3 regions of the Thalassotalea insulae genome follow, and region 1 is predicted to be linked to each of the others. Evidence: predicted binding sites of a transcription regulator. Region 1 holds the regulator's gene; each other region holds the start of a gene.

Region 1 (10,815 bases):
AGCTTCAAAAGTATCGCCATTTAGCAAGGTAGCCGAATGATCCCCCAGTTCAACTACGATAAACAAATTCATTAAATCGGCATCAAATAGCGGCTTATTGCCAAGTTTACTCTGGTCAAAATGTTGTATTTGCGTTGTCTTGATATCAGCTAATGTCCACTTAGGGGTTTCCTTTGCCGGTGTATAGATATATTCCACCAGCTTTGCCATATCTTCTTGATTTAAAACCTTGGCAAATGCAGGCATTTGAGTGGCCATACGGCCATTTTCAATGACTTTCAATGCTTTTTTCTTTCTCAGTCGAGACAGATTTTCAGGAAATAACGCAGGTCCCATGGCTCCCATACGTGCAATGCCATGACATGACTGACAATGATCGTGATAAAGCTGCTCGGCACTTTTTTGGGTTTGTCCAGCGTTTGCCACGGCAAGACCACAAGTTAAGGTGGTAAAGGTTAATGCCGCCAGCGTCGATTTAACGCCACCCGAAAAGCCTAAAGATAAAGAATTCAGAGAAAAAGCGGTATTCATAGTGACTCCAATTATGCCAAACAATTATTTCTATGCAGATCTAACGGCTAATGTATCTAACGATTGATAGTCATTAGCATCCAAAAAACCCGGGGTTTTCAGTTGTTGTCCGGTTAGCTGATTAACTACTTCACCAATGACGATCAAAGTTGGCGGTGTGATTTGATGTTTTTCCACCAATTCGACCAAGGAGCCAATAGTGCCGCGATAGGTTTGCTGCTCAGGTTGTGTACCCTTGCGAATTAGCGCTGCCGGTGTATTTGCATCGCGGCCATGCTTAATCAACTGTTCAGCAATTTTCGGTAAAGTATTTATCCCCATATAGAAAACCACAGTTTGACTTGGGCTCGTCAGGCTTTGCCAGGGTAAATTTAGCTGGTCATTATTCTGAATGTGACCAGTTATAAAAGTACAGCCCTGAGCGACACCACGATGGGTTAGCGGAATACCGGCATAAGTGGTGCAACCTGATGCGGCAGTGATCCCCGGACAAATATGACAACTCACACTATGCTGAAGTAAAAACTCAGCTTCTTCACCTCCACGACCAAAGATAAAGGGATCGCCACCTTTTAAGCGTAATACCCGCTTATTTTCTTTTGCAAAATCAACCAGACACTGATTAATTTGAGCTTGTGGCACGCAGTGTTTAGCCTGTTCTTTACCGACGTAAAATCGCTGACAGTTTTTCGGCAACAACGTCAGAATCTCTTCACTAACCAGTCTGTCATAAACAACAACATCTGCTTGTTCAATAAAACGCATTGCGCGAAGGGTTAACAACTCAGCATCTCCTGGACCTGAGCCGACCAAGGCGACTTCCCCGGCATTAAGTTGCGATTTTCCATAATATTTGATTGCTGTCGCTGAATGAGTCATATTAATACCTTTACTGTCGCCTAGTGGGACATAGTTGCTAAAATTAAATTTCTATTGCCAGAATGCGCGCATTATTTGCCTGCTCGGTTAAATGACTAACGCCTATTTCATCATCATTTAAATAACAACCAGGATCTTCAGACCATGCATCACCAGTTTGGGCAAACGCTCTGGTTCGGGTGTTACCACCACAAATAGTTAAATATCGGCATTGTGCGCAGCGCCCTTTAACCGGTCTGGGCTCTTGCCTAAACGCCAGCATTAATGGGTCTTGAGTGTTTTGCCAAACATCTGAGAATTTTTGTGTTTTGACATTCCCAATTGGGTGGTTCCACCAGTAAGTGTCCGGATGTATCGTGCCAGTATTGTCGATATTGGCGACATTCACCCCGCTGGCATTACCGCCCCAGTTAATCAAGCGTTGATGCAAGTTGGCGACTCGCTCAGGGTATTTTTCACCAAACTTTTCAGTAACCCATTTAAGTAAAAACACCCCATCGGCATCGTTATTACCAGTGACGAAATCTGTCTCTATGCCTTGTTCAATATGGGAATATGCCCTTTCAAATAATAGTGCCATAGCCTCTTTGGTCATTTTAAACATAGCGTCCTGTTCAGTATTACGCTTACCTCGACCAGAATAATTGAGATGGGACAGATAAAACTTATCTACTTGATATTCTTCCATTAAATCAAGCATTGCCGGCAGATCGTTGAAATTGTCTCTGGTCAGACAAAGACGCATACCGACTTTAATACCCGCTTCCTTACAGAGTTTGATCGCATGCATCGAGGTTTTAAAACTGCCCTTTTGCTGGCGAAATTCATCATGAAATTCTTCCAGACCATCAATACTGATGCCGACATATTGATAATCTGCCTGCTTGATCAGTTCAATGTTTGCTTCATTAATCAAGGTGCCGTTCGTTGATAAAGCGACATAAAAGCCTTGTTTCTTAGCGTATCGAGTGATATCAAAAATATCCGGACGCATTAAGGGCTCACCGCCGGATAAAATCAACACAGGAACCTTCGCCACTTTTAGATCATCGATGGTTGCTTTAATTTGTTCAGTATTAAGCTCATCCTTAAAATCCATATCTAACGACGTCGAATAACAATGTTTACAGCGTAAATTACAGCGGCGGATCAGGTTCCAGATCACCACAGGTCCCGGCATTTTTCGCGCTTTGTTGGGCGGCAGATCATCATGAAAGGTTTTGAGTAACTGAGATATTCTAAACATAACGCACTAAGCCCCTATGGTTTTTTGCTTAAGACGCAATCCGGTCTTTTTCAAAATCTTGCTACTGGTTAACATATCATTGGATTTAACGGTAATACCTTGATTTGCATCATCACTGCTGCGTTCTACTAACACATCTTGCAACAAATCTTTGATCTGGCTTCGATATTTTTGAATTTCTGCTTTAGTTGTGCCATGAACCATAGCAAATAAGTTGTAATTCCAGTTCGGTAAATGACGCGGCCTTAAATAGCAATGGCTGACAAATGGCAAACGGCCGACCAGTTCGCCAAATTTTGACGCTTGTGCATCGTCAATATCCCATACTGTCATACCATTAAATTGATAGCCCAGCTTATAATGATTTGGCACAGCGGCAATGCGGCGAATAATGCCTCTGTTTTTAAAGTCTTCCGTCATTACCAAGGTTTGCTCAACGGTAATACCCAGTTGCTCCGCCAGCCAATGATATGGCTTGTCAACAATCGGCAATCCCTGTTGAGTCAACACTATGTATTGCCGCTCAAGCGCTGTTAATTCGTTAGACTGGCAAGTAGAGACCGACATAAAACTCCTCCAGTTTAGGAACATTTAATACCGTTAAGCCAGTTTTTTTCTCGATGGCATTAACTACCTGATCAATCTCCTGCTCCGATTCAGTAGCGATAACAAACCACATGTTGTAAAGATGATCACGGCGATAATTATGAGCAATTTGCTCAAAACTATTGACTTGCTCAGTAACCTGCTCAAAATCTTGCTCCGGAACACTTAATGCGGCCAGAGTAAAAGCACCACCTAAGCAGGCCGCGTCATACATAGGGCCAAAACGTGTCAGCACTTTTTCGCTCATTAGCTTGTTTAATGCAGCGATCACTTCCTGTTCACTGGCGTCTACTTCCGTTGCTATTTGAGCAAACGGCTGTTCACATATTGGTAAGCCCCTTTGTAACAGGTTGATCAATTTACGATCTAGCGATGACAGTTCGGCCAAAGTTGCTGTTTTATTCATACTTAGCACTTTCCTTTTTTAAGGCTTATGATGTTGTCAGCCATAGCGAGCTCCTTGTTGCTTAAAAGCCCGGGTGCTAAATAACACATTTTTTTCGATATGACTCAAATTTAACCTTTCGGTAATTGCTTGTAACTGGGAGATAACCTTGGCCCTTTCAATGCCATGGATCATGCAAAATAGGTTATATGGCCAATCCGGTAATCGTCTTGGCCGACGATAACATAAAGACACTTCCGGACATTGCGACAGCTGTTTAGCTATGCCATCTACTGCCGTATCTGCAATATTCCAAACCACCATGGCATTAGCATTAAAGCCAAGTTTTCTATGCTTAACCACTAACCCGAAGCGGCGAATAAGTCCTTGCTGTTGCCACAGTTTTATCTGCTCAATCACTTGTTGCTCAATAAATGGCGATTCTGCCAAACCAATTTTCCTAGCTAAGGCTAAATAAGGTCTGCTGCAAGTTGGCAGTCCTTGCTCAAGCAAGCCGCGCAGTTTTGCTTGTTGCTCTGCGTTTAATGCAGGAAAAATAGTTACCTGTGTTTTTTTCTGCTTGCTAGTCGCTAAATTTATCGATAATGACATCGTTAGTGCCCTACCTTATTAACTGTTGCAGTACTATTGGTGCTAGCAAAATCGATAGTAAAGCCCAGATCTATATGGTACGAAGCTTCCATCGGCAACACTAAAATTGGCAAGCCAGTCAATAACTCTATTTGCTCTAATACCCGATTAAGTGCTAACAAGTCACTGGCGGTCACGACAAACCACAAGTTGTAATCATGTTCCCGTTCATAGTTATGATTAACCTGCTCAAACTGATTAACAATGGCGGCAATTTTATCCAATTGCTGTTCAGGTACCGCCATGGCAGCAAGTGTACTGGCGCCTGCCTTTTTATGGTCAAATACCGCACCGACACGAGATAATGCCTGATACCGATGAAGCTCTTCTATTGCTTCGATCACTTGCTGTTCACTTACCGCCAGTTGCTCAGCAATTTCCACGTAAGGTTGTTCGACTAGTGGGAAACCCTTTTGATAACGATTAATGATCCGCTGCTGTAATTCACTTAACCGCACTTCACTTAAATTTAACTCACTCATAATCACAGACCTATCTGGTGAGCACGATTAGTAAAGAAAATACCGCTCGGGCTTTTAACTGGCAGGGTTTTTAATAAAGCTTGGCTATTGGTGTCGTAAATTTGTACTTCATTATTGTCACGAACTGAGATCCAAACATGTTCTCCTCTTGGGGTAAATTCCATATGCAATACCGCCGGCCCTGGCTGTAGTGTGTTTACCAAGTCAAAGGTTTCGGTATTAAATACCTGAATGGTATTGTTATCTGGAAAGGCAAAGTTAACCCAGATTTGACGGTTATCCGGCTGTGCCATAACAAATACTGGTTGGCTGTGCGCCGGAATTTCTGCAACCTGCTGCCAGGTTTTAGTGCTAACGACTAACACCTTGTGTCGCCCCACGGCCGGGACGAAAGCGTAATCACCTGCCATTGCCCATCCTTCAAGGTGTGGCATTTTATAAACTGGCAGCTTTTTATCCTCTTTACCATAATTGGGCAAAATACGCCGTGTGCCTTTTTCTGGATGCCACAAATCAAGTAACGCCATGCCATCTTCACCAAATAAGCCGGCAATATAATATCTACCGTCAGGACTGATCAGTGCGTCATAAGGAAACAAACCGATATCGGTAAATTTAGTCAGTTTCATTTCTGGCTTGGAAAAATCAGCGATCCAAGTTTCATGACTGTCAAACAGGCTGAAAACAAACTTATTACCCGGTGCATCAACCAATCCCACCACTTTAGAACGATATGGCTGTCCATCTTTAGTATGCCCTTTACTCGGCACAACCGTCGCTTGAATATCTGCAACCAACGCCAAAGTCTCACTGTTAAACACCTTAACGCCACCCGGGGTGTAATTGGAAACCGCCACCAGTTTTCCATCCTGACTAATGGCGCCACCGATACTGTTACCGGATTGAATCACCCGCTTGGCAATCTTATCTTGTAATAGATCCACTTTTGTTAAACCACCGTCACGACCAAAGACATAGGCATAACGCTGATCACGAGAAAAAACGATCGAAGCATGAGATAAATCACCTAGGCCATTCAATTCACTCAGCAAGGAATTATTGCTATGTTCGACAATTTGCACCTGGCCGCTAGCTCTTTCAATAATGACGCCGATATCGCCAGTTGAGCGCAGTGTTGTTACTTTAGTATTTTCTTTGACATCCGTGGTTTGACTACATGATGACAGTAAAGACACACTGACTAATGCTACTGCGATTATTGCTAAAGATTTATTCTTTCTCATGGTTCATCCCTTGTAATAACAGCTTGCTGATCCACAAAGCTTCTTGTTCATTAATGATCGACTTCCACGGCGGCATTGCCGTACCTGGCCTGCCGTGGGTAATAGTGTTTTGTAAAAGTAATAAGGGCTTATTTTTTAGCGCCTCTTTCGTTAGTGCCGGTCCTAAGCCACCTTTTAATGTCATACCATGACATGAACCGCAGTCCTGTTTCACAAGGTGAATAAGCTGCTTTTGACGCGCTTTACTGATGGAAACCTGGCTGGATTTCGCATGTAACGCCAAAGGGTAAAACGCAAGTACAGTAGCTAACGCCACGATTGAGCAAATTTTGCTTATCCCATTCACTTTTTAACTGCCTTTATTACCGTTAACTGATAGGTGCAAGCTAATTTATCGAAAGTACTAAAACAATTTGTTGTTGGAGATCATGCTTTTTATCTTGAATAAGCAGATTGATTGATTCAAATCACATTTGCGGCAAATTAACAAAATTATGCAACTATTAAGGGCTGTTAATCTTTGCTGTTTGAATTTAGTTGACCCCTTTAGGCAGCATCTGTTTGGCATTTCTACTGTGTTGCCCCGCATGGATGTGGGATAAGGTGACTTTGCAGGAGCATAAAATCATTACCGCTTGATTTGAGTAGAATGACTACAGGTCACAAACGCTGCAGTGTATCAATACCAAACAAGTTGCTACAAAAACAAACTTGAGATCAACAGACTCTAGTTTAGAGCGAAGATTTTTAAAAAATTATCTTTTAGATTCAACGGCGTGATATCATCTATACCAAAGTTATAAGCTTAGTTAAATTAATGGAAATCGATTATTTTTCCGCATTTATTATCGGCTTGATGGGCTCAGGGCACTGTATCGGCATGTGTGGTGGAATCACCACCATGTTTACCTCTTCCTTAGCCAAAGACGCTAAAAATCATCCACTTTACGTTATCAGTTACCATATTGGCCGCATCTCATCATATGCATTGATTGGTGCAATAGCCGGCTTTACCGGTTCACTTGCCGCCAAAAATATCGGTTTACCGATCACCGGATTAAAAATCATCGCTGGCATATTTTTAATCTTACTCGGCCTCTATATGGGCCAATGGCTGATGTGGTTGACTAAGGTAGAAATGCTTGGCAAACACTTGTGGCAATATATTTCGCCATTTAGTAAAAAATTATTGCCGGTTAACAACTTAAAGCAGGCATTGTTACTAGGTGCACTATGGGGCTGGTTACCTTGTGGTTTGGTTTATTCAACCTTAACTTGGTCACTGGCTAGTGGTAGTGGAAAAACGGGGGCGTTAATTATGATGTGTTTTGGTTTAGGAACACTCCCCGCACTGCTATTTTTATCTTTTGGAATAGTGCAAGGGCAGCAATTATTCAAAAATGTTCGCGTCAGAAAGTTCATCGCTTTACTACTCATTGCTTATGGCATTTTTACATTAAACATTGCATACAGAACCCTATTTTAATACCATAGCAAAGGTAGCAACCAAGATTGAGTGATAAAGGATTTTATGTATAAGAATCAATGTTCCGGTCAGCAGCATATCCACTGCCAAAATTGTAGTATTAGTGAGCTATGTCTGCCTTTCTCGTTAAACGATCGGGAGATGGATACGCTCGATCAAATTATCGATCGTAAACGCCCAATCCATAAAGGTGAAGAGCTGTTCCAAGACGGTCAGAAAATGCAGTCCTTGTATGCAATTCGCTCTGGTACTTTTAAAACATTTACCGTGAATGAAAGTGGCGAAGAACAAATTACCGGTTTTCACCTCGCTGGTGATTTACTTGGCTTTGATGCTATTGCTGCCACTGAGCACCCAAGCTTTGCTAAGGCATTAGAAACATCTATGGTCTGTGAGATCCCTTACAATACTTTAGATAACCTATCGAACAGCATGCCGAAATTAAAAAAACAAATTTTGCGCATGATGAGCAGTGAAATCAAAACCGATCAACAAATGTTAACTTTGCTTAACCGTAAAAATGCCGAGCAACGTTTAGCAACCTTTATCAGCTCATTAAGTGCTCGTTATCAAGCACGTGGCTTATCAGCAAAAGAGTTTCGTTTAACCATGACCCGCAGTGATATCGGCAATTATATTGGTTTAACCGTGGAAACTATTAGCCGCTTATTAAACCGTTTTCATAAGAGCGGCATTATTCAAGTTGACGGTAAACTCATTACTATTTTAGATATAGATAAACTAAACGAGTGTGCTGATTTATAAATCAGCACACCTTGTGTATTCCTCCCTACTTTTACTACTTCCTCAACACTAAGATTGATCAAATACTTTTTGATTTAAAACAAAGTATTAATGTTTAATATTGCCGTATTCTCGCTATACTGAAGATAAGTTAATAACCAGTTTTATCTTAATTGGAGCGGATAATGGAAAAGTATCAAAAAATATTAGCAGTGATAGATCCAACAACTGAAGAGCAAAAAGCCCTGAAGCGTGCAGTAGAGTTAGCGAAAAAAACGGGAGCTATGATCACCGCATTTTTGTCGATTTATGACTTTTCCTATGAAATGACAACTATGCTATCAAGTGATGAACGCGAAGCTATGCGTCAATCCTTAATTAATGATCGTATCCAGTGGCTCAATGACATAATTGATAGTATCGACCATCAAGATCTCACTATTGACAGCAAGGTGATTTGGCATAACCGTCCATTTGAACCTATTATCGAACAGGTATTAAAGCATCAATACGACATAGTCATCAAAGGCACCCATCAGCACGATAAACTAAAATCTGTAATTTTCACCCCAACCGACTGGCATATTTTAAGAAAATGCCCATGCCCTGTTTTATTGGTGAAAGAGCATTCCTGGCCAATTAACGGCAATATTGTGGCCGCATTAAATGTTGGCAGTGATGAATCTGAACACCAATCGCTCAATGTCAAAATAACTGAAGAAGCCATTCATTTATCTAAACTTATTTTAGCCAATATTCATTTAGTCAATTCTTTCCCTGGTACACCGGTAAACATTGCCATTGAAATCCCTGAATTTAACGCCAGTGAATATAACGATTCGATGTTTAACCATCATAAAGAAGCGATGGCAAAACACGCGCAGAGCTATTCAATTGGTGAAGAGCATACCCATGTAGTTGAAGGTTTACCCGAAGATGTCATTGAAAATTTATCAAACGAGTTAGATGCAGAATTGGTTATTTTAGGCACGGTTGGCCGTACGGGTATTTCTGCCGCTCTAATTGGTAATACAGCAGAACATGTTATCGATCGACTGAATTGTGATGTTTTGGCATTAAAACCTGATGGCTACGTCTCCCCTATGGCGGAATAATCTTAGGCTGATGACAACAAACTGAGCGTTAATACCTTTGAGATAAGATGTTACTTAACGCTCAGTTTGTATATAATACGCGCCGATTTTTGATTTAAATATGATGAACGCGCGATGGCCAGTACTCTACTTACAAATACATTAACTTCACAGCAAAAAACACAACTCAATAAACTTGAGAAAAGACTTCGTCGTCATGTTGGTCAAGCAATTGCCCAATATAATATGATTGAAGATGGTGACAAGATAATGGTTTGTTTATCTGGCGGCAAAGACAGTTACGCGTTACTATCCATCTTGTTGATTTTAAAGGAATCGGCGCCGATACATTTTGATATTGTTGCTGTTAACCTAGATCAGAAACAGCCAGGCTTTCCTGAAGATGTGCTGCCCAATTATCTTGCTTCACTCAATGTTGATTATAAAATTATCGAAGAAGATACCTACGCAATAGTCAAAGAAAAAATTCCTGAAGGCAAAACCACCTGTAGTTTATGCTCACGCTTACGTCGAGCAGTGCTATATCGGGTAGCTAAAGAGCTTAATGCCACTAAAATTGCGCTAGGACACCACAGAGATGACATGATAGAGACTATGATGCTCAATATGTTTTACGGCGGCAAATTAAAAGCGATGCCAGCCAAACTAGTCTCAGATAATGGTGAACATGTCGTCATTCGCCCATTAGCCTTTTGTAAAGAGTCTGAGCTGATTCAGTATGCTGAGTTGAAGCAGTTTCCGATCATTCCATGTAATTTATGCGGTTCGCAACCCAATTTACAGCGACAAAACATTAAACAAATGCTGAACGACTGGCACGATAAATTCCCTGGTCGTATCGAGTCAATGTTCACCGCGATGCAAAATGTCGTGCCGTCTCACTTATGTGACAATAACCTGTTTGATTTTAAAACCATTACCGTCGACTCAGGTGTCATTAATGGTGGTGATGTCGCTTTCGATCCATCTGACGACCTAGCTGTCACGCCATCAACAGCCCCCTCTTATCACCAAGATAATGCCCAACAGCTTGATATTGTTGAAATAAAATAATGAGCAACGCCGATACCGCTAATAGCATGAGAATTTAATTATGTTTGAAAGAATTTTTGCCCTTAATGCCCATCATACTTCGATTAAACAAGAAATAATTGCCGGGATCACTACGTTTTTAACAATGGCCTATATTATTTTTGTTAATCCCACCATGCTGGCTGCAACAGGGATGGATCATGGTGCTATTTTTGTTGCCACCTGCCTGGCCGCAGCTCTGGGTTGCTTTATTATGGGACTGCTTGCCAATTATCCGATTGCCTTAGCACCAGGCATGGGATTAAACGCGTTTTTTACCTATAGTGTGGTCCTGGAAATGGGCTATAGCTGGCAAGTCGCACTTGGTGGTGTATTTCTCTCTGGCTGTATTTTTACCTTGTTAAGCTTATTTAA
Region 2 (10,815 bases), 1.9 Mb from region 1:
TTGAATGTCATGCTAAATCCTAACTGGCTTAGTATATTTTTTGTCATAAATTGTGTGTCGGGGATGCTATCACAAACCGACACACTAATACAAATGAGAATGAATGTTATTTATAACAGTGTCACTATTATTTGATCTAAAACAATAATTTAAACATGTGCGTTCAACTCAAGAGATTAAAATGACAGTATTGCTCCCACATTATTAGCTCAGCACCTTGCCAGAACAAAGCTCATTAAAGCCCAGACATTTCACTGCTGGGCATTTAATAGTTTTAAGGTTTATTAATGTAAAATAAGTGACAATTAGCTATGGTGTAATACCAAATTGTTTTTTCAGGCTAGTAACTTTTTTGACGGATGCCGGTTGCTTCATTGTTCTTTGACTTAGCTTACGCTGTGCCAAGGTTTTTTCACCATTAAGCAATAACGCTTCGACATAATTTAAATAGATTTCTTCTTTCACATTCTGCTGATTAACGGCACGCGCCAAGTGCTGCACTGCCTGACCATAATCTTTTTGTGCCAGATAAATACGCCCAGCAGTATCGAGCACATCAGGCATCTCAGGTCGAATCGCTAACGCCCGCTCAGCGTACTCTTGTGCCTTATCAAGCTGCTGACGTTCCAGATAGAAATACGCCAGATTATTTAAGGCAATAAAGTTTTTGCTATTTAAGGTTAACGCATGCTCATAGCTTTTAATCGCGCCATCAACATCATTGGCAATTTGCAACTGTGCATACTGCATTAAACTTTCACCATCGCTAGGATGGTCTTTTACATGCTCGGCTAAAAACTCTCTCGCTTGCTGTTGCTGCCCTAAATTACGTAAACATAGCTGTATTAACCTTACATTACGTGCTGATGGTTGTGCCTGATAAGCCGCTTGCAGATTAGGTAAGGCATCTTTAAATTGCTCGTCCGCCAGTTGCAGTTGACCTTGTAACCCTTTAGCAAACGGTGAAGTCTTTGCTTTATCTTCAAGTGTGGTAAATGAAGCACGCGCTTGCTCAAGTTGCCCTTTAATTAACTGAAAATGAATATTAAATAAACGAACTTCAAGGTTATTTTTATCTTTTTGCAAATAATCACTACTGATCACTAATGCTTTGTCATATTTCCGCTGACTGTTGAGCAGCACCAAATTACTGATCACTGCTTCTTTATTATTTGGCTCAGCTTCCAGCCACTGCTGATTTAAACTAGTCAGCTGATCATATTGTTTCGCTTGATAATATGCCTGGCTGAGCGTTTGCCAGTATATTTGTGGAGCTCCCTCTTTTGGAAAGTCGCTCAGGGTATCTATACTGTCCTGATATTGCTTTTGATAAAGATACGCTTTCGCCAGTAACAACCGTAATGCTTGATTGTCAGGATTTTGTTGCTGCCGAGATTGAATTAACTGAAAAGCTTGTTGCTGGTTGTTATTAGCAACGGCAAAGGCATAGTATTTTACTAAAGCACCGATATGGTTAGGTTTTTCAGCCAAAATATGTTCAATACTTTGTTTGGCACTTGGATAATCTTTTTCAGCAATCGCAAGTTCCGCTAACGCCATATGCGCACCAACATACTTTGGATCTTTCGCTAATATCTGTTGATATTTCTGCTTTGCTAATGCTTTATTCTGTTGATGCACATACACGGTTGCTTCTAACATTAACGCTTGGAGATCACCACTATCATCAGCTTGCCAACGCTTTGCTAGCTCAAGCGCTTTATCATATTGCTTAGTTGATAAATATGCGGTTGCGAGTGTTTGCCGGGTAAAAGCTTGCTGCGGCTTTTTATCTAAAGCTTGCTCTAACTTAGCAATACCAGAAACGTCATTTAATGATAATTTCAATAAGCCTAAACGAGTCAAGTCTGCCGCTGATTCAGCTGTTAGTTCATCAGACTTTTCTAAAATCATTTTTGCTTTATCAACATCGCCACTTTTTATCAGGGCTAGGCCTACCGTTGATAATAAGGCATTGTCTTTATCAGATAAGCCTTCCAATGCTGCCATCGTATCACCGGCTTGTTCACTTAACCCCAACCGTAACTGACTAGCAGCCAGCATACGTAACGCTTCATGATCTGCGGGCAAATCTTGTGCAATCAGAGAAAGATGCTGATGAGCTTGTTCAAAGTCATTCATCTGGTAGGCTGAATAACCAGCGAGTAATCGTAATGCTGGATCGTCTGGCGTAGCAATAATTGCCTTTTCCGTAAACGCCAGCGCACTGGCCATATCTTTGGCATTGTAACGAGCAATACCTTTCAGCTGATTCAATAAACCATTGTTTTCATTAATCGCCAACAGTTTGTCAATTAAAGGTTCGGCTTCTTCAGTGCGATTCAGCTCCACTAATAACCGAGAGGCAACAAACGTCACTTCATTATCTTGAGGGTAATGTGACAAATACGCTAAATAAACGTCTGCTGCTTGAGCTAGTTGCCCGGTCCGAGCAAACAAAATTGCTTGTAATTTTAACGCATCTCCTTGCTTGGGGTGCTCCTTGATAATGGTCGCTAATTGCTCTAGTGCAGCATCCGTTTGCTCTTTTATCACTAATGAATAAACAAAGGCCAATTGTTTAAAAACAGATGCCGTCTCTAATAACTGAATTTCTTCGATTAAGGCATTAACTTTCTCTTGCTGATCCAAGCGAAACATCGCCTGTAGCTTATAAAACGCTACTTCCGCCGATTGCTCTGCCGACAGGCCATCGTCTTTATGTGGTAACTCTAACAGAGCGACATCTGAGCGGGACTTTTGATAAGACTTAGATAATAAAGGCAGTACTTTTGCACTTGGATACTTGAGTTCTAGCGCCTTATTAAATTCTTTTTCGGCACTCTGAAAAGCACTTTGCGCAAGATAAATTTTACCTAATAAAAAACGCGCTTCTGCTAATTCAGGTGATTGTTTAATCGCATTTTTTAACTCTATTGATGCCGCCTGATACTCTTGCTTATCCATTAACTGCTTCGCTGAGTTGAGGTATTCATCACTCGACTTATCGGAGCAGGCAGCAAGTATCACTATACTGATTAACACTAAAACACGAGCTAACATTCCTTTATCCCTTCTTATATTAATAAATTTGCTCTAGGAGTTGTTGAACTTTCAGTTTATAACTCTGGCCTTCCTAGAAAGCTCAGCAACCATTAATAGATAATAACAACTTTTTCTTATTGAGCCTATGTTATCAAGTATTAACTTAAAATTTACAATTTGACCGAAGAAAAAATAGCAAAAAGAAAAGAGAGAGTAATACAGGAAGGTAGGTGATACAGCTTAGTATTATGGCTGTACCACCTCAAAAGTTCGCGCCTTAAGAATAGTACACTTTCGTTGGGATGGTTAACACTTTACTGCCAACACGTTTCAAAGTGTAATAAATCAAGCTAAACAAGCCGATCACTAAAGTAATAACAGTAAGTGAGACCGCTGGCTGACTGGCAAAATTACCCAATTGAAAACTTAAACTTGCCATCAAATACGCCAACGTAAAACTCCATAATGCAGCAAAGCTTGCCCATTTCGTTCCCACTTCATTTTTAATCGCCCCCATAGCAGCAGCACAAGGAGTATACAACAAGATAAATAACAAATAGCTAAAGGCACCTAATTGCCCAGCAAAAGCGAGTTGCATAGTGGTTAAAGTTGATACTGCTACTTGCTGCTCCTGCGCCGCGATCTCAATATTAGAGACATCACCTATGTCAGTACCTAATGGATCATCCGGTTCAATACCCAATAAATTTTCTTTAATACTTGCCGTGGCATCCTGCCAAAGCTCAGACAATGGTGCGAGTTGTGCCTGTCCTGCAGTTTTCGCCGAATATAAACTGTTAAAAGTAGCAACTAATGCTTCTTTGGCAAAGATACCAGTAATAATACCAACACTGGCCTGCCAATTATCTTCTTTAACCCCCATAGGTGCTAATAGCGGTGTTATCACCTGAGCCCCCTGACTCAAAATAGAACTATCAGTATCCTGATGACCAAATTCACCATCAGTTCCAAGAGAATTAAAGAAATTTAAGCAACAAACAACTATAACGATTGTTTTTCCCGCTCCGGTGATAAACGAGCGGGTACGCTGCCATACCCTTTGCAGCAAGTAACCTATTTTTGGCATTTCATACAGTGGTAGTTCCATAATATTATCTGAACTACGCCCCTGTAATACGGTAGCTTTCAATAACAAACCGGTAAACACCGCCGCAGCAATGCCAATAAGATAGAGTACAAAAACAATATTTTGCCCTGACTCAGGAAAAAATGCGGCAGCGAATAAAGCATAAACCGGTAAACGGGCACCGCAAGACATAAACGGAGCCATCATCACTGTGGTAATGCGTTCCCTTTCACTATCTAAAATTCTTGCCGACATTACTGCTGGTACAGTACAACCAAAGCCAACAATTAACGGCACAAACGCTTTCCCTGGCAAACCAACTTTCTGCATTATGCTATCAACAACAAATGCCGCCCGTGCTAAATAACCGCTACTTTCCAATAGCGACAAACCGATAAATAAACTGGCAATAATAGGAATAAAGGTCGCCACCGTTTGAATACCGATGCCAACACCTTCAATTAAGGTCAACAGCCACTGCGGCAGGCCATACTGACTAAGAAACTGCGTTGGGTAATCGACAAAAATCGCGCCAGCCAAAATATCAAAAAAATCAATAAATGCCCCGCCAACATTAATGGCAAACATAAACAATAGATACATCATGCCGAGAAAGACAGGAAAACCCAGTGCCGGATGTAAAATAAAATGATCGATTTTATCACTCAAGCGTAGCGAGCTGCTGTAGCGTAAATTCGCTTGTGCCAGTGCGGCATCAATAAAATGATTACGGATATGCATGATCTGAGTAAGATCTGACTCACACTGACATTTGCCATGCTCTGCTAGTAAACTCTGTTCATATGCCAACAAGGTCAGTGATTGCTCACTTAACTTATCAGCAAGAGCTTTATCCGGCTGTAAAGCGATAGGAGGTTGTGACAAATGTTTTAAATTATTAAGTGCAGCGAAAACATCCGTTATTGTCTGGTTAGCCAGACTATTGGCACGGATCACCGGACAACCTAGCTCTTTAGCAAGTGCGCTAATATCTATGTCTTGTGCTTCTTTACGGTCCGACTTATTTAACACCACCAGCATCGGCAGACCGAGTTCTCTTAATTGAGTCGTTAAATACAATTGCCGCTTAATTTGTGTCGCATCAACAACATTAATTAAATAATCGATCTTATTGTTAGCAAGAAAATCCAAGCTAATTGACAAGTCCTGACTCTGTTGTTCTCGCTTAGCTAATGATGAAATCCCTGGTAAATCTGACAAACGAGCACTTTGGTTAGCAAAGGAGCATTCTCCCTGCTTAACTGAAACCGTGACACCACTCCAGTTACCGGTTTTTTGTTTTTCTCCGGTCAGAGCATTAAAAAGTGTCGTTTTACCGGCATTAGCAAAACCAACTAACGCAAGGTGTAAATTATTCGACATTACACTAATTCCACATTTATTTGCTTAGCAATATCTGCAGGTATACACACTTTCGTACCGTGCAAATAAAATGCTAATGGTCCATTAAAAGGCGCTCGATGAGCTAATGCAACCTCGGAGCTAAGAGAAAAACCTTGTTCAATAAGTTTAGTAGTGAGTTCTATATCAGTAGGCAAAGTCTTAATTCTTGCTTTTTGTGCCGCCTTTAATTGTTGTAACGTCATCTTCACACACCAACAAATAATAATGATTATCATTTATTTTAACGAAATTGATAAAAATCAACAATGATTAATTGCAGGTAATTTGATCTACTTCATATTAATTAATTGTATTGCTAAACAGGCTTTTACGGCTAAGCTTTAATCAGTAATATAGCAATGTTGTCATCTTCAACTAAGTAGGTTAACAAATATGCATGGAAGGCGTTCATTTAACTTGCTGATAATCATTTTATTCTTCTCGTCAACTTGTTTGGCAACGGATACTATTGAACTGACAATAGTGACCGAATACTCTCCTCCGTATCAGGAACTCAGTTCTCAAGGTGTAGTGACAGGCTTTACCACCGAAGTCATTAAAGCAGTGCTTGCTCAAACCCCATTCCACTACCAAATTAACATCTACCCCTGGTCACGTTCATTTATGATGGCAAAAGAACAGCCGAATACTTGCATTTATTCGATGGCGCGTAACCCACAGCGCGAACAGTATTTTCAATGGGTAGCACCGATAGTCACTACTGTTGATTACTTTATCGGCTTATCTGAACGTTCAGACATTAACATTCAAACGATGGCTGATGCCAAAAACTACAATGTGGCTGTGCTAAAAGATGATCGCACTTATGAGATGCTGATTAACCAAGGCTTTATAAAAAATAAGAATTTATACGTCATCAATAATACCTATTCTATGTTAAAGCTACTGCTTATCAGAAAAGACATTGATTTAGTGTTGGCTGATAGCATTAATATTGAATATCGGGCGAAATACCATGATATAGATCCCAGTAAATTTCGCTCTTATTACAGACTCAATCAGCAGCCAATAAACTTATACCTAGCCTGTAGTTTGAACACTCCAAAAGAAATAGTAAAAAAACTAACCAGTGCCATGCAGTTAATAATGCGTAATGGCAGCTATCAGATAATACACAAGCGCTGGCATAAAAATTAATCGCCGAATATAAGTAACTATGACGTAAAAGCTAAAAATATTTTAGCTATAGTGTAATAAAGCATGCACCTGTGCCACTAACTAACCAAATGAATCAGTCAAAATAGAATATCAATGGGAAGCGACTTTTACCTACAATCAATACTGCCCTATGCAGGAATTATCATTAAAATCTGCCGTGCTTATACCAATAACCAGGAAAACTTTGAAGATTACTATCAGGAAGTCTGTTTACAAATTTGGCGCAGCAGAAATAATTTCAATCAGGAATCTGACTGGTCAACCTGGATATATCGTATCGCTTTAAATGTTTGCCTGACCCAATTAAAGCGCCGCAAAAAAGGTGATAAGCAGCTAGTATCAGATGTTCTGCCTGAAGAAGTCATCGACGACAGCAAAGTATTTGTCAGTGACGAAATTAATCAGCTTTATAACGCGATAAAACACTTATCGGAAATCGACAGAGCAGTAATTTTGCTTTACCTCGAAGAAAAAAGCTATGCCGAAATCGCCGATATTATTGGCACTAATAGCAACAACATCGGCGTGCGTATAAAGCGCATTAAGAGCCGGTTAAGTAATTATATTCAGCAGAAGGAATGTTCAGATGACTAAATCCATCGAAACCATGTGGAAACAAGGCTTTATCAATGAGCCACATTTAACAGCACCTAAGATCAATAACTTATATAACCGTAAATCACAAAACATGGTGGATAAACTACAACATATGTTTGCAATTAACATTAAAGCCATTGTCGTTGGCAGCATAATAATGCTGTTAATGATGAGCCTGATAGGTGCGCCCTGGCTTGGCTTATACATCTGTGTGCTACTCGCACCGCTAGTAATGATTGCCAAAAAGGAACTCAACAAATCATACCGCCTATCTAAAGGGCAAAGCAGCTATGATTACCTGATCAACTTTGATCACTGGTTACAAAGTTCAATTGCCAACTATGCACGCTATTACAAAGTTTTTTATCCAATGTTTTTTATCGGTATGGCAACTCAGGCAATCATCAGTAACGCCGGTGGTAAACTTATTTCCCTGTTAGTACAAACGCTGCCAACTAATATTATGTTATTTGGGTTGCCCTATTATCTTGTACTTGCGTTAATATGTTTGCTCTTGGTGATCACTAAATATGCAGAAGCATTTTATCGCTGGGATTTAAACCTGATATATGGTCAGCAGTTTAAAAAGCTAAAAGAACTGATCACGGATATGGAAGAGTTACGAAACGAGCCGCAATAAACCTCGCAGTACCTATCGCCTTATAAATGCACCAAGATAGATTGCTGATCTTTCTTGGTCATTTTACTAACCACTAACAAATAAGAATTATCCATCATTCGTTCCAGCTCCCCCTGAGGGATTGAGCCATCAAGAATCACAGTATTCCATTGCGCCTTATTCATATGATAGCCGGGGAGCACTGATGGAAAAATATCTCTAAGCATCACCGCTTCATCCGGATCGCATTTAAGGTTAATACAATAATGCCCGGCCATTTTACCGTCGGTATCTTTTTCCGACCCTTTACCCAGCGCTAACGTGGCAAACATTTTGTTCTTAACGCGAAATACTTTAACGTCTTCACCGAAGGGAAAATCAAAGCGGGTTTCCGGTTTAGCTAATAAATATTTCTCTGCCGCAAGATAATCCATAAAATATCAATCCTTAATCAACATCAAATTACCGTATTATTGATAGCATTATTTTCTTAAGGTTAGCAATATCAACAGATAAATAAAAAAGCCAGATAGCTAGGCTAACTGGCTTTTCATACATTGCATCAGCTTAGAAACTATAAGTCACTTCCGCCCAGGCACTAACACCTTCCGCTGGTAAACGACTCATTACCGTAATATCGGTTTCCTTTACCCGGTTATAGCCGCCTAAATGACGTTGATAATTTTTATCGAAAATATTATCAACGCCAACACGTAGCGTCAGAGCAGAATTAATAAAATACTGCAGATCTAAGTTGGCAATAGCATAACCCGGAGTCTGCTGTTCATCATTAGTACTGGCAACCTTATCTTGCTCTGTTGCAGCAACAACCGTGGCATTTATCAACCAGTTTTCTGCGCTATAACTAGCAGTGAGATGACCATTTAATGGCGCAACACGATATAAGTTATCACTAATATCCCGACGCTGACCGCGAACATAACTAGCAACACCAGATAATGAAAACTGTTTATTCAGCTGATAACGCCAGTTGACATCTACACCCGATAATTTTGCATCAACATTGGTAAACTTTAGTGGATTATCATCTTCCGCCATCATCTTGGCCATCATCCTTGCTGACATATCCGAGATAGAAAGTGATGTTCCTTGAATATAATCATCAATATTTTGATAGAAAACATGTGGTGCAATCGAAAAATCAGCACTGTGATAATTTAATCCCAAGTCTACTTGATAAGCCGTTTCTTCCTTTAAATTGATATTACCAATATAAGTATTGCCGTCAGCCAAACCACCGGTTGACTCCATCGGCGTCCATAAATAACGTTCCTGATAAGACGGTGCCCGGGTTTTAACCCCAAGCCCTAAATTTACTGACAAGGTTTGTGAAACTTGATGATCGACATTAAATGCAAAATCAAACAAGGTATCAGAAACAGCACGTTCACCATGATTAAAATCATCTCTCAGGTCAATCGCAAGTTCAGCCATCGATGGCATAGACATCATCGCCATAGACGTCGCCACAGGATCAGCATCTGCCGCGATATGTTTGATACGTGCGCCTAACTGCACGCTAGTAGCACCGTATGCTTGCTGCCATTGCGCATAAAGCCCAATGCGATCATCCTCTACCCCATTAAAGTTAACCACTTTAAACATGGTATTATTAGGATTAGTGATCGCAGAGTCATGTTTCGCTAAATAGCCATCGAAACCAAGCTCAAATTCACCAAACAACAGTGTTCGAGATAAAGCAAAGCTAAAATCAATGGTCTTGGCTTTGGCATTATTGCGACGATGTTTCATCGGTTCATCATTAGAACGCATCAAAAAGTTGGTCATACCATGGTCAGCATCAACAAAGCCAATAGTCCATTCACCCTGCCACTGAGCTAGAGCAAACTTACCATCAATACTTGCCCTATGGCTAAAAATATACTCAATATCCATTGGCAATGCCGGTGTGCCGGAATCCTGGGTATCGGTATAGTGATAGCTAAAACCAAGTTCAGAACTATTTTTGTTAAAGCGAATATCGCCACCAAACTGGCGCTTTTGAAATTCTGTTGGGCGAACTTTTAATCCGGCACCACTATCAATATCATTCCCTGATTGCATATTGCCATAGAGCATTAGCCCGAGATCATTCCTACTCAAGTTAATCACAGAAGAGAGCGTATCAGCACTATTATTGGTACGATATCCAGCCTGAATATCACCAACAACAGCTAGTTGATTTTGTGACATCACTTCCGCTTTACGCATATGTACGGCAACCGAACCAGCCAGGGTATCAACACCAGCCGATACTGGTGTAATCCCCCGATATACTGTCATCGAATCAACAATCAGTGGCGTTGAATAACTTAATGGTGTATCCATGGCATTTGGCCCGGCCCCAATAACTGGATGACCGTCTAATGTTGTGGCGATTCTGTCACCATACAATCCACGATACTGAGCAATACCTGTTATCGGGCCATTACCGTTAACATTTGCTCCTGGCACTGACATTAACCAGTTTGCTAAATCAGGCTCACTAGTTTTACCCTGTGCATATTCCTGATAACTGTCTAAACCATGAAGACGTTGATGAGTGATAGTGATCACTTCAAAATCCATCTCAGGCTCTGGCGCATCGTCTGCAAATGCGATCACTGAATGACTCACCAGAGCTAAGGTGACTAATCTAACCGCAAGTGCACAAGGTTTTACTGAAAACGACATATTACCAACTTACTTCAATATTTAAATTGGCTTTATTTTTCATTAAATTGCGAGCATGAACAAAGGAAAATCTTAAATATGCGACAATATGTCGCACCTGTGGCGACATTTAATTGACTTAAATCAAAACTGTCAATTCAAGACAGATTTTCAGCCAGTAGCTGCGGCATTTATCGGCTTTAATTTCGCC
Region 3 (10,815 bases), 2.9 Mb from region 1:
TACTAACACTCCCTGATGAACTTCAGGGTTAAACCTGAAGGTAGTGCAACCTTTTAATCCTTTATCGTAGGCATAGAGGTAGATATTTTTAAACGTCAGGTAATCACAATCCGTTGGTACGTTAATGGTTTTAGAGATAGAAGAGTCGACCCAATATTGGGCAGCAGCCTGAATATCAACATGTTCTTGTGGAGTAATACTGTCACTGGCGACAAAATAATCCGGCAATTGATTGTGGCCATCCGCGCTATAGGCTTGTGCATCTTCATTAATAAAATGGCGATAAGCTAACAGCTCAAAACTGGCAACCGCGACCGACTCTTTTGATTTCTTCCCTTCACGGATAATATTGCGATGATATTCATGGGCAAAACTCGGCTCAATACCGTTGGACGCATTATTCCCTAAACTCAATGCTAAGGTACCGGTTGGTGCTATTGAGCTATGATGAGTAAAACGTGCACCGACTTTCGCAAGTTGCTCAACCAATTCAGGCTGCTCTTCGGCAATTCGTTGCATATAACGACTATATTTTGCGTGCAATACCGACCCTTTAATGTTGTCGCCGACTTTAATACCATCCGCTTTCATTTCCGGTCGTTTCGACAACATCTGCGCTGTCACCACAAATGACTGTGTTAATACTGGCGCAGGGCCTTTTTCTTTTGCCAGCTCTAATGCCACCTGCCAGCCAGTGATAGCCATCACTTTAGAAACTTCCTCAGTAAAAGCCACGGCTTGTGGGCTGTTATAAGGAATTTTGAGCATGGTCAGTGCCGAACCTAACCCTAAATAGCCCATGCCATGACGGCGTTTATTTTGAATTTCCTGGCGTTGCTGTTCCAATGGCAATCCATTGATTTCTACTACATTATCCAGCATGCGGGTAAATACTTTGACCACTTCCCTAAACTTAGGCCAATCAAACTGTGCCTGTTCACTAAACGGCTGCTCAACAAATTTCACTAAATTAATAGAACCGAGTAAACAAGCGCCGTATGGTGGCAATATTTGCTCGCCACAAGGGTTACTGGCGCGTAATTGCTCACAAAACCAGTTGTTATTGTATTCGTTGGCATGATCAATCAATAAAAAGCCTGGCTCGGCATAATCAAAGGTATTACTCATGATCATGTCCCATAAGCGATTCGCCGGAATACGATCATAAACTTTACAGGCAATTTGTCCTTGTTGATTAACTATATAATCGTGCTTTTTGACATAGTCTTCATCAAAATAATTTTCACGAAAATGTATCTTGCTACTATCCGTTAACTTTATTTTTTCTGCCGCTAGCTCTTTTTCAGAAATAGGAAAAACCAAAGGCCAGTCTTGCTGATTTTTCACCGCTTCAATAAACTCATCAGTGATCAGTAATGACAGGTTAAACTGCCGTAAACGGCCATCTTCACGTTTTGCTAAGATAAAGTCTTTAACATCAGGATGAGAGACATCAAAAACTCCCATCTGTGCGCCGCGACGTCCGCCAGCAGAACTGACGGTAAAACACATTTTGTCAAAAATATCCATAAAGGACATCGGGCCAGAAGTTCTTGCTCCCGCTCCCGCGACATAAGCCCCACTCGGCCGCAAAGTAGAAAACTCATAACCAATTCCACAACCTGCTTTTAAGGTTAATCCTGACTCATGCACTCGTGACAAAATTCCAGTCATGGAATCTTCAATAGTACCGGATACAGTACAGTTTATTGTTGACGTAGACGGCTTAAACGCACTCGCGCCGGCATTAGCAATAATTCTACCAGCCGGATAAGCCCCAGATTTTAACGCCCAGAGGAACTTATCGCGCCATTGCTTTTTCTGCTTAGGCTCAATCTCAGCCAACGCATTCGCAACGCGGGCATAAGTTTCATCAATGGTTTGTTCTTGTGGCTGACCAGTTTTATCTTTAAGACGATATTTTTTATCCCAAATATCAACAGAAGTAGCTTGAAGTTCAATTTCAGTGTTAACCGGTCCGGTCAGAGTTTGCGACATGATTTATATCCTTTTTATTAGTTATTTTTTTCGCAACAGTTTACAAAGACAAATAAAAAGGAAAAGACAAAACACTACATATTGCGATCAAGATCAAACAAAAGCACAATATATTGACAATATGGAATTTTGGCATAAAAAAACACGGACTAATTTGCCGTGTTTTAAGTGCAGCTTGTTTAGCCAATTTTAATTAAGGTAAATGCTCAGATGCGAGATACTCATGTGACTGCATCTCTTGCAGACGCGACAAGCAACGTTTAAATTCAAATGCTAAACCGCCATGACTATATAAGTCTTCCATAACCACTTCGGCAGAAATGATCAGTTTTACTTTACGTTCATAAAATTCATCTACCATAGCAATAAAACGGCGAGCGGCATCATCACAATCAACATTCATTTGTTTGACATTTGCCAGTAAGACCGTGTGATATAAACGGCTAAGCTCCATATAATCCGCCTGGCTACGCGCTGACTCACACAATACCGCATAATCAAAATGCACTACACCTTTAGACTCTTCTATGGTGGTTAACGGTCGATTATTAATTTCAACAGTCACATTGGGTTTGCCAGGCTCCACTGACAATTGCTGAAAATACTGCGACAAATTATGTGCTGCTTGCTGATCTAGCGGCGCATGATAGATTTCCGCCTGTTCCAAAGTACGCAGTCGATAATCAATTCCACTATCAACGTTGACCACTTCACAGTGCTGGTTGATTAATTTTATTGCTGGCAGAAAACGTGCTCGTTGCAACCCATTACGGTACAAATCATCGGGCACAATATTTGAAGTCGCGACTAAAGTCACATGATGAGCAAACAGCTCTTCAAATAATGTACCTAAAATCATGGCATCCGTTATGTCAGAGACAAAAAATTCATCAAAACAAATAATGCAGGTTTCGTTAGCAAAACGTTTAGCAATTATCTTTAATGGATCTGCCTGTCCGGCCAGAGATTGTAATTCCTGATGTACCCGATGCATAAAACGATGAAAGTGAACGCGCATTTTATTGTCAAAAGGCAAGCAATCGTAGAAGGTATCCACCAGATAAGTTTTACCACGGCCAACGCCGCCCCAAAAATACAGCCCTTTAATCGATCTCGGTTCTGATTTCGCTACCACACGTTTCCAGCGGTTAAATACTTTCTTAAACCCTGTTACTGGCAAGGGTTTATTTTGTAAGTCTTGATATAAACGTTGTAAATGACGGACAGCATTTTCTTGCGCGGCATCATGCTGAAAATCATCACGGGCTAAATCTTGGTTATACTTTTCTAGGGGAGATAGGTTAATCATTGCTACAATTTAATTAATGGTAAGTTTTTTCTTGAAAAACAAAATTTCGCATACATATTTATTTTTCGAGTAAATGAACTTACTAGAGTATGTTACTCTCTATTTTCACCAATTTTTTCCGCGAATACAATTTTCCGCGACTAGATAAAAGGTATCACCATTATGAATATCGTTATTGGAATCCTCATTTTTGCAGTTGGCGCTCTAGTAGGCTTTATCGCTAATAAAATGTTGTCAGCCAGCAATCAAGAACATCAACAGCTTGCTGAAAAGGCCAATCAAAGCGAAGCAACGTTAGCACAATATAAATTAGATGTTGCAGAACACCTTGATAATTCAACCCAATTATTGGAACAAATGAATACTACCTGTCAAAAAGCAATGCAACAAATGGAGCAAAGCACTAAGCTGCTGCAACAAGCGACCCCGGCAGAAGGTGAAGTAATGCCATTTTTCTCAAAAGAAACTCAGGAACAATTAGCGCAAACGGTCGCACTACGTCATAACAAAACAACACGTCCGGATAAAGAGATCACTGAAGCACCATTAGATTATTCTGGTGAATCTAGTGGTCTTTTTAACGATAAGAAACATACTGTTACAAATAGTGAAATTAATGAATAGGAACTTCTCTGAAAACAGGAAGTCTCTATTTGGGTATCAATAAGTTCGTTTGGAGAAATTTTACCAATGAAAAAAATGTCTGTTTTAATTAGTAGCGTTTTACTTTCAAGTTCTTTAGCTTTATCCAGTTTACCGGCTCACGCCAATCTTCCCGTTTCAGTCAACGGCCAGCAATTACCCAGCCTAGCACCAATGTTAGAAAAGGTAACACCTGCCGTAGTATTAATTTCCGTAAGAGGAACACATGAAATAAAGCAGCGAAATGTCCCTGATGCTTTTCGCTTTTTTTTCGGTAATCCAAGGCAAACGCCATCAAGAGAAAGACCGTTTCAAGGTTTAGGCTCAGGGGTTATTATTGATGCTGACAAAGGGTATGTTGTTACCAATAACCATGTCATCAATGAAGCAGATGAGATTCAAATCACATTAAAAGATGGTCGCCAGATAGAAGCAAAAAAAATTGGTGCCGATGAAAACAGTGATATCGCCCTATTACAAGTCGAAGCAGATAACTTAAAAGAAGTTAACATTGCCGACTCCGATAAATTACGTGTCGGCGATTTCGCTGTCGCTATCGGCAGTCCATTTGGTCTAGGCCAAACGGTTACCTCGGGTATTGTCAGTGCGCTTGGACGCAGTGGACTAAATGCCGATAACTTTGAAGACTTTATTCAAACAGATGCTGCGATTAACAGTGGAAACTCAGGTGGCGCATTAATCAATTTAAAAGGTGATCTGATCGGCATTAATACCGCTATTATTGGACCAAATGGTGGTAACGTTGGTATCGGCTTTGCCATTCCAAGTAATATGGTGAAAAACCTCGTCGACCAAATCATTGAATATGGTGAAGTTCGCCGTGGTGTATTAGGCGTAGCTGGCCGTAGTGTTACCGGTGAATTTGCTCAGGCAATGGAACTGGAAGAAGCACAAGGTGCTTTTGTTGAACAAGTGACTGAAGGTTCAGCAGCAGATGAAGCAGGTATTGAGGCAGGCGATGTTATTACTAAAGTTAATGGCAAGAAGATCCGCTCTTTCAGTGAACTACGCGGCAAAATTGGCTCTATCGGTGCTGGTAACGAAGTCAAACTTAGCGTTATTAAAACCAATGGCGATGAAAAAACCTACAAGGTTACGCTGAAAAAAGCAGAGTCTGCAAGTATAGAACCGGTCAGCATACACAAAATGCTTGAAGGTGCTGTGTTAGGAAATAACAACACCAATGAGGGGGTATTAGTAACATCTGTCGAGGATGACACTCCAGCCGCTATGATTGGTTTACGGGGCGGCGATATTATCGTTGGTGTGAACCGTCAACGTATCAAAAATATCGCTGAATTAAGAGATTACCTTAAAAATAATCAAGGTATCTCACTACTTAATATTATTCGTGGTAATTCGAACCTTTATATTCGTATTCGCTAATACTAAATTTTCTCCCCCCAAAAAAACGGCTCATGATTGAGCCGTTTTTTATCTGAATCAAAAATCATTACTGTTTGATACACTTGATTAAATGCTTTAACGCTTTCATCGGTTTATGATAATCTTCTCGCTAAGCCATATTAATAATAAAAATATTTTGAAACTTAAAAGCCTTATCAAATACGTCGTAAACTCCGCCAGTTATGGTATTTTGCTCGCCGTGATGCTGTTATTGCTAGTACCTGAATTACGGGAAAACAATGCCACATTGTGGAATATTTTTCAGGTAAATCCGAAAACTCAGCCAGCATTATCCTATGCTAAAGCGGTACAAGCAGCGGCTCCTGCCGTCGTTAATATCTATTCGGAAGAAATCCAAAACAACCCGAGTTACGTTCGCTCACAGCGTAAAAGCACAAGATTAGGCTCAGGCGTGATCATGGACAGCAATGGCTACCTGCTCACTAACTACCATGTAGTGCAAAATGCCAACCTGATTAATGTACTATTGCAAAATGGCCAGCAATATCACGCCGAACTTATTGGTTTTGATATCTATACCGACTTGGCTGTATTAAAAGTTAATGCGCAAAACTTACCCGTTATCCCCCAAAATAAAACACAACAGTCACTCGCTGGTGATGTGGTTTTAGCGATCGGAAACCCATTAAATCTAGGGCAAACCATTACTCAGGGAATTATTAGTGCAACCGGACGTATTGGACTAAGTAACACCAGCTATCTGCAATTTTTACAAATGGACGCCGCAATTAATAAAGGCAATTCAGGTGGAGCACTGGTCAATACCAATGGTGTGTTAGTGGGTATCAATTCACGCCAATTTACTGAAATTAACCCTCAGTTAAACGATATTCAAGGCATTTTCTTTGCAGTTCCTTACCAGCTCGCCTATAAGGTCATGCAGCAAATTATCGAAAATGGTCGGGTGATAAGGGGTTGGTTAGGCATAGTTTCCGACCATTATAATCAAACCGCAAAAGGTTTTACCATCTCAGGTATAGAGCCAAATGGCCCAGCTGATATTGCTGGTTTAAAAGTTGGTGATGTGGTGTACCAAATTGGCGAAACACAAATTGAAAGCACCAACCATGCCTTAGATATAGTAGCAGAAACCACGCCAGATACGACTTTAGTGTTTAAAGTTTATCGCAATAATGAGTCGCTCAGTATTCCGGTGAAAATACTGGAAAAACGCGGTTTATAGCAAACAGTTTTACCAAGCTGATGAATACCAATAAAAAGGCGCTGCTAAATTATTAGCAGCGCCTTTTCCTATCCTAAAACAAAGATTAACTGGCGTTAATTCGGGTAATGTTAGCCCCTAACGCCTGTAGCTTATCTTCAATATGCTGATAACCACGATCAATATGATAAATACGGTCAACCTGAGTTTCACTCGTTGCCACTAAACCAGCGATCACTAAACTCGCTGATGCTCGTAAATCTGTTGCCATGACCTGAGCACCGGTCAGTGAATCGACTCCATTAGTGATCGCTGTGTTACCTTCTAAGCGAATATCGGCTCCCATACGATGCAATTCAGGGACATGCATAAAACGATTTTCAAATATTGTTTCCGTCGTGGTTGCTGTGCCTTGTGCAACTACGTTTAAAGTAACAAACTGTGCCTGCATATCGGTAGGGAATGCAGGATGCGGCGCAGTGCGAATATTAACGGCCTTCGGACGTTCGTCCATCGACAATTCAATCCAATCGTCGCCAGTCGACACTTCAGCGCCGGCTTCCTGTAACTTGCTAATAACCGCATCTAAACTACCGGGGTCGGTATTAAGGCATTTAACTTTACCCTGAGTCACTGCAGCAGCCACCAAAAAAGTACCAGTTTCGATACGATCAGGCATCACCCGATATTCCTTTCCTTTCAGTTCACTGACCCCTTCAATGGTTAAGGTATCTGTACCGGCACCACTCACTTTAGCGCCCATGGCGTTGAGGCAATTCGCTAGATCAACAATTTCCGGCTCTCGTGCCGCATTTTCAATAATTGTTGTTCCCTCGGCTAATGCTGCTGCCATCATTAAGTTTTCAGTACCAGTAACACTGACGGTATCCATAAAAATCGTCGCGCCAGTTAAGCGACCGTGATTACGAGCAATAATATAACCATTTTCAACCTCGATATCTGCGCCCATTAGCTTTAAGCCATGAATATGCAAATTCACTGGACGTGCACCGATAGCACATCCACCTGGCAATGACACTTCAGCATGACCAAAACGAGCCAGTAACGGACCCAACACTAAAATAGAAGCTCGCATAGTTTTCACTAGTTCATACGAAGCTTTATGCTGATCAACCTTTGTTGCATCGATAGTTACCGCATTACTATCACGCCAGCTAACACTCGCCCCTAACTGCGTTAACAATTTAATGGTAGTCTCAATATCATTGAGCCTAGGTACGTTAGTAATAGTGATCGGGGTTTCAGATAATAAGGTCGCCATTAATATCGGTAAGGCAGCATTTTTAGCCCCCGAAATAACAACTTCACCATGCAGCGGTGTTCCGCCAATAATTTTAAATGCGTCCAAGTGAGTCTCTTTTGTGATTAGCTAAGGTTATAACGGGAGATTAAACATTTTTTCACGCTGCCAGTCTGCCGTGGTAAATGTTTTGACAGTCACAGCATGTATTGTGCCGTCGTTGATCACGCTGGCAAGTGGGGCAAAAACGGCTTGTTGTCTTTTGACGCGGCTTAAATCAGCAAAAAAATCCGCAACGGCAATAACGACGCATTGTGAGCCATCAAACTTTACATGTAACTCATCTAAAGTTAATGCGTCATTGATCAGTTTTTCAATTTCAGAAACTTCCACATACTTCTCCCAATATTCAAATTAGGATGATTATATGTGTTATTCCACTGGCAAGAAAGAATCAACCGCAGTTAATTTAGCTAAATTAACCAAGTCTCCGGGAAGATTGATAATTTTTAATTCAATGCCCTGCTTAGCAGCCAACTCACACATCAATAACAACCAGGCCAAACCTGCGCTATCCATTTTAGTAACCGCAGATAAATCAACGCGCAGAGTTTGCCCAGTAAGCAATGCGGCTGATTTTTTTTCAAAGCGCGTATTAATCGAGTGAATCGTTAATTCACCCGTTAAAATCAAATTCTGCTGCTGTTGAGTTATTTTTAACATAAAGAAGCCTTACTTAAAGACAATGTCTTTGCTGGCTTTTGCTTTCAGCATTTCAGTGACATGCGGCAAGCCTTTTTGACGGATCAAGCTACCTAGTTCAGCTTGTTTGCTATCTAACAAACTAACGCCTTCCGCCACCATATCATAGGCTTTCCATTCATTGGTCTTTCTGCTTTTTCTGACGCGAAAAGAAATATCAATCGGCTCACGACCCGGCTCTATTACGGTAGTTTTAACCGCAACCACTTTTTCTTTGCTAAAGTCTTTCGCCGGTGCGAACTTCACTTCCTGATTATTATAAAGTGTAAATACCTGCGCATAAGAAGTAATTAAATAATCACGAAACACCGGGACAAAATCTGCACGTTCACTTTTAGTCGTTTTTTTAAAGTTACTACCAATTACCTTAAACGCCGCATATTGATAATTAATATAAGGCATTAATTCTTCACGCACGATATCTTTTAAAATATTAGGGTTTTGCTGAATCGTGCTTTGCTCGTTAGCAAAACGCTTAAAAGTTGCATCAGCAACAGTCCGCACCATGGCATATGGGTCTTTCTTATCAACTTTAGTAGCAATGCCGGATGTACCGCCATCTAGACTACTATATATAGTCATCGCTGCCGGTGGTAATTGAGTCGCTCCATCTGGTAATACGCTTGCTCCATCTGCCGCTACTATTTGTCCGGAAAACATTGCAGCGAATGCCACTACGGCGATTTTTTTACCACTCATTGATTTATCCCCCATCATTAATCACCATTCCCCTGGCTAAATAAAAATTGTCCGATCAACTCTTCTAACACTAACGCTGGCTTAGTATCTTCAATAAAATCCCCGGCCTGTAATGTTTCTACCGACTCATCAATGAAGCCAGGTAGTAACCCGATATATTGTTCCCCTAATAATCCCGCCGTTAAAATTGAGACTGAAGTTGCCTCTGAAAAATTATTATATTGTGCGTAAATTTCCAAAGTAACCACAGGAGTATAATCTTCTTCATCCAGGCTGATTTTACTAACCCGTCCAACGACAACCCCACCGACTTTAATCGGAGAACGTACTTTTAAACCACCAATATTATCGAACTTTGCATAAAGGTTGTAGGTTTCACCATTACCAGAAATACCACTATCAGCAACTTTTAACGAAAGCATAAGCAATGCTACGATACCAATAGCAGCAAACAATCCAACCAATAATTCAACTTTTTTTGACACCATGTCATCCACCAAGTACTAAAAACTAAAACTTAAAAACATTACAAAACCAATTATTTTGTAAACATCAATGCCGTTAAAATAAAATCTAACCCTAACACTAATAGTGACGACTGCACTACAGTTGCGGTTGTTGCCCGGCTGATACCTTCAGAGGTTGCTTCACAATCATATCCCTTATAAACCGCAATCCAAGTAACGACAAAGGCAAAAACCACACTTTTTATCACCCCATTTAAAACATCATCTTGAAATGAGACTTGTGACTGCATCACCGACCAAAAGGTGCCACTATCAACGCCAAGCCAGTCGACACCAACTAAATGCGCCCCTAAAATTCCTACCGCAGAAAATATCGCCGCCAGCAAGGGTAAAGAGATAAAACCCGCCCAAAAACGTGGCGCTATCACTCGACGCAATGGATCAACGGCCATCATTTCTAAGCTGGATAACTGCTCTGTTGCTTTCATTAAACCAATTTCTGCCGTTAATGCTGAACCAGCACGTCCAGCAAATAATAGCGCAGCAACCACAGGTCCAAGTTCGCGCAATAACGACAAGGCTACCATTGGACCAAGGCTTGCTTCAGCACCATAACCGACCAAAATAGTATAGCCTTGAAGCGCCAGCACCATACCAATAAAAGTACCGGAAACGATAATAATAATGAGCGATAAAACCCCAACGGAATATAATTGATTAATCAGCAGCGGTATGCCTTTACGAGGGTTAGGCATATGTAGCAATGCCGACATTAACATCAAGATCGCTCGTCCTAACGCACTGGTACGCTCGATTACTTTACGCCCTAACAAAGTCAACGAATTTACTATCATGCGTTTTTACCTAATAATTCATCTTGATATGGAGCTGATTTGAAATGAAACGGTACCGGACCATCCGCTTCACCTTTTACAAACTGCTGCACTAGTGGCGACTCTTGCTGCGTAATTTGTTCAGGCGTTCCCTGACCAATAATCTTCTGTTCCGCAATAATATAGATATAATCAGCGATACTCATCACTTCAGGGACATCATGAGAAACAAC

The links. The regulator FNR, encoded in region 1, switches genes on or off when oxygen is low (the NO sensors DNR and NnrR bind a similar motif). The targets are predictions, from matches to a motif close to TTGATCTAGATCAA.
Region 2: QQK06_RS11010 (FeoA family protein) is a predicted target of FNR. The motif match lies at 5,787-5,800, and genes of this name have one in related genera.
Region 3: QQK06_RS06250 (adenosylcobalamin-dependent ribonucleoside-diphosphate reductase) is a predicted target of FNR. The motif match lies at 2,082-2,095, and genes of this name have one in related genera.

The regions. Positions count from the first base shown of each region.
Region 1 covers NZ_BSST01000001.1:4,309,174-4,319,988, forward strand. Annotated here, with positions in the region: gene QQK06_RS19265 (nitrite reductase) at 1-531, opposite strand, end outside; gene cobA (uroporphyrinogen-III C-methyltransferase) at 562-1,410, opposite strand; gene nirJ (heme d1 biosynthesis radical SAM protein NirJ) at 1,454-2,656, opposite strand; gene ahbB (siroheme decarboxylase subunit beta) at 2,663-3,223, opposite strand; gene QQK06_RS19285 (Lrp/AsnC family transcriptional regulator) at 3,198-3,668, opposite strand; gene ahbB (siroheme decarboxylase subunit beta) at 3,705-4,259, opposite strand; gene QQK06_RS19295 (Lrp/AsnC family transcriptional regulator) at 4,262-4,780, opposite strand; gene QQK06_RS19300 (cytochrome D1 domain-containing protein) at 4,783-6,024, opposite strand; gene QQK06_RS19305 (c-type cytochrome) at 6,011-6,370, opposite strand; gene QQK06_RS19310 (sulfite exporter TauE/SafE family protein) at 6,842-7,510, shown strand; gene fnr (fumarate/nitrate reduction transcriptional regulator Fnr) at 7,556-8,275, shown strand; gene uspE (universal stress protein UspE) at 8,440-9,369, shown strand; gene ttcA (tRNA 2-thiocytidine(32) synthetase TtcA) at 9,484-10,422, shown strand; gene QQK06_RS19330 (NCS2 family permease) at 10,463-10,815, shown strand, end outside.
Region 2 covers NZ_BSST01000001.1:2,420,644-2,431,458, reverse strand. Annotated here, with positions in the region: gene QQK06_RS11025 (DUF4856 domain-containing protein) at 1-11, opposite strand, end outside; gene prsT (XrtA/PEP-CTERM system TPR-repeat protein PrsT) at 310-3,063, opposite strand; gene feoB (ferrous iron transport protein B) at 3,323-5,515, opposite strand; gene QQK06_RS11010 (FeoA family protein) at 5,515-5,739, opposite strand; gene QQK06_RS11005 (substrate-binding periplasmic protein) at 5,954-6,694, shown strand; gene QQK06_RS11000 (RNA polymerase sigma factor) at 6,809-7,309, shown strand; gene QQK06_RS10995 (hypothetical protein) at 7,302-7,952, shown strand; gene QQK06_RS10990 (MmcQ/YjbR family DNA-binding protein) at 7,973-8,365, opposite strand; gene QQK06_RS10985 (TonB-dependent receptor plug domain-containing protein) at 8,499-10,625, opposite strand.
Region 3 covers NZ_BSST01000001.1:1,367,494-1,378,308, forward strand. Annotated here, with positions in the region: gene QQK06_RS06250 (adenosylcobalamin-dependent ribonucleoside-diphosphate reductase) at 1-1,998, opposite strand, end outside; gene zapE (cell division protein ZapE) at 2,192-3,307, opposite strand; gene QQK06_RS06260 (Z-ring associated ZapG family protein) at 3,470-3,931, shown strand; gene QQK06_RS06265 (DegQ family serine endoprotease) at 3,998-5,356, shown strand; gene QQK06_RS06270 (S1C family serine protease) at 5,514-6,581, shown strand; gene murA (UDP-N-acetylglucosamine 1-carboxyvinyltransferase) at 6,667-7,929, opposite strand; gene QQK06_RS06280 (BolA family protein) at 7,957-8,214, opposite strand; gene QQK06_RS06285 (STAS domain-containing protein) at 8,254-8,544, opposite strand; gene QQK06_RS06290 (MlaC/ttg2D family ABC transporter substrate-binding protein) at 8,554-9,282, opposite strand; gene mlaD (outer membrane lipid asymmetry maintenance protein MlaD) at 9,300-9,770, opposite strand; gene mlaE (lipid asymmetry maintenance ABC transporter permease subunit MlaE) at 9,821-10,603, opposite strand; gene mlaF (phospholipid ABC transporter ATP-binding protein MlaF) at 10,600-10,815, opposite strand, start outside.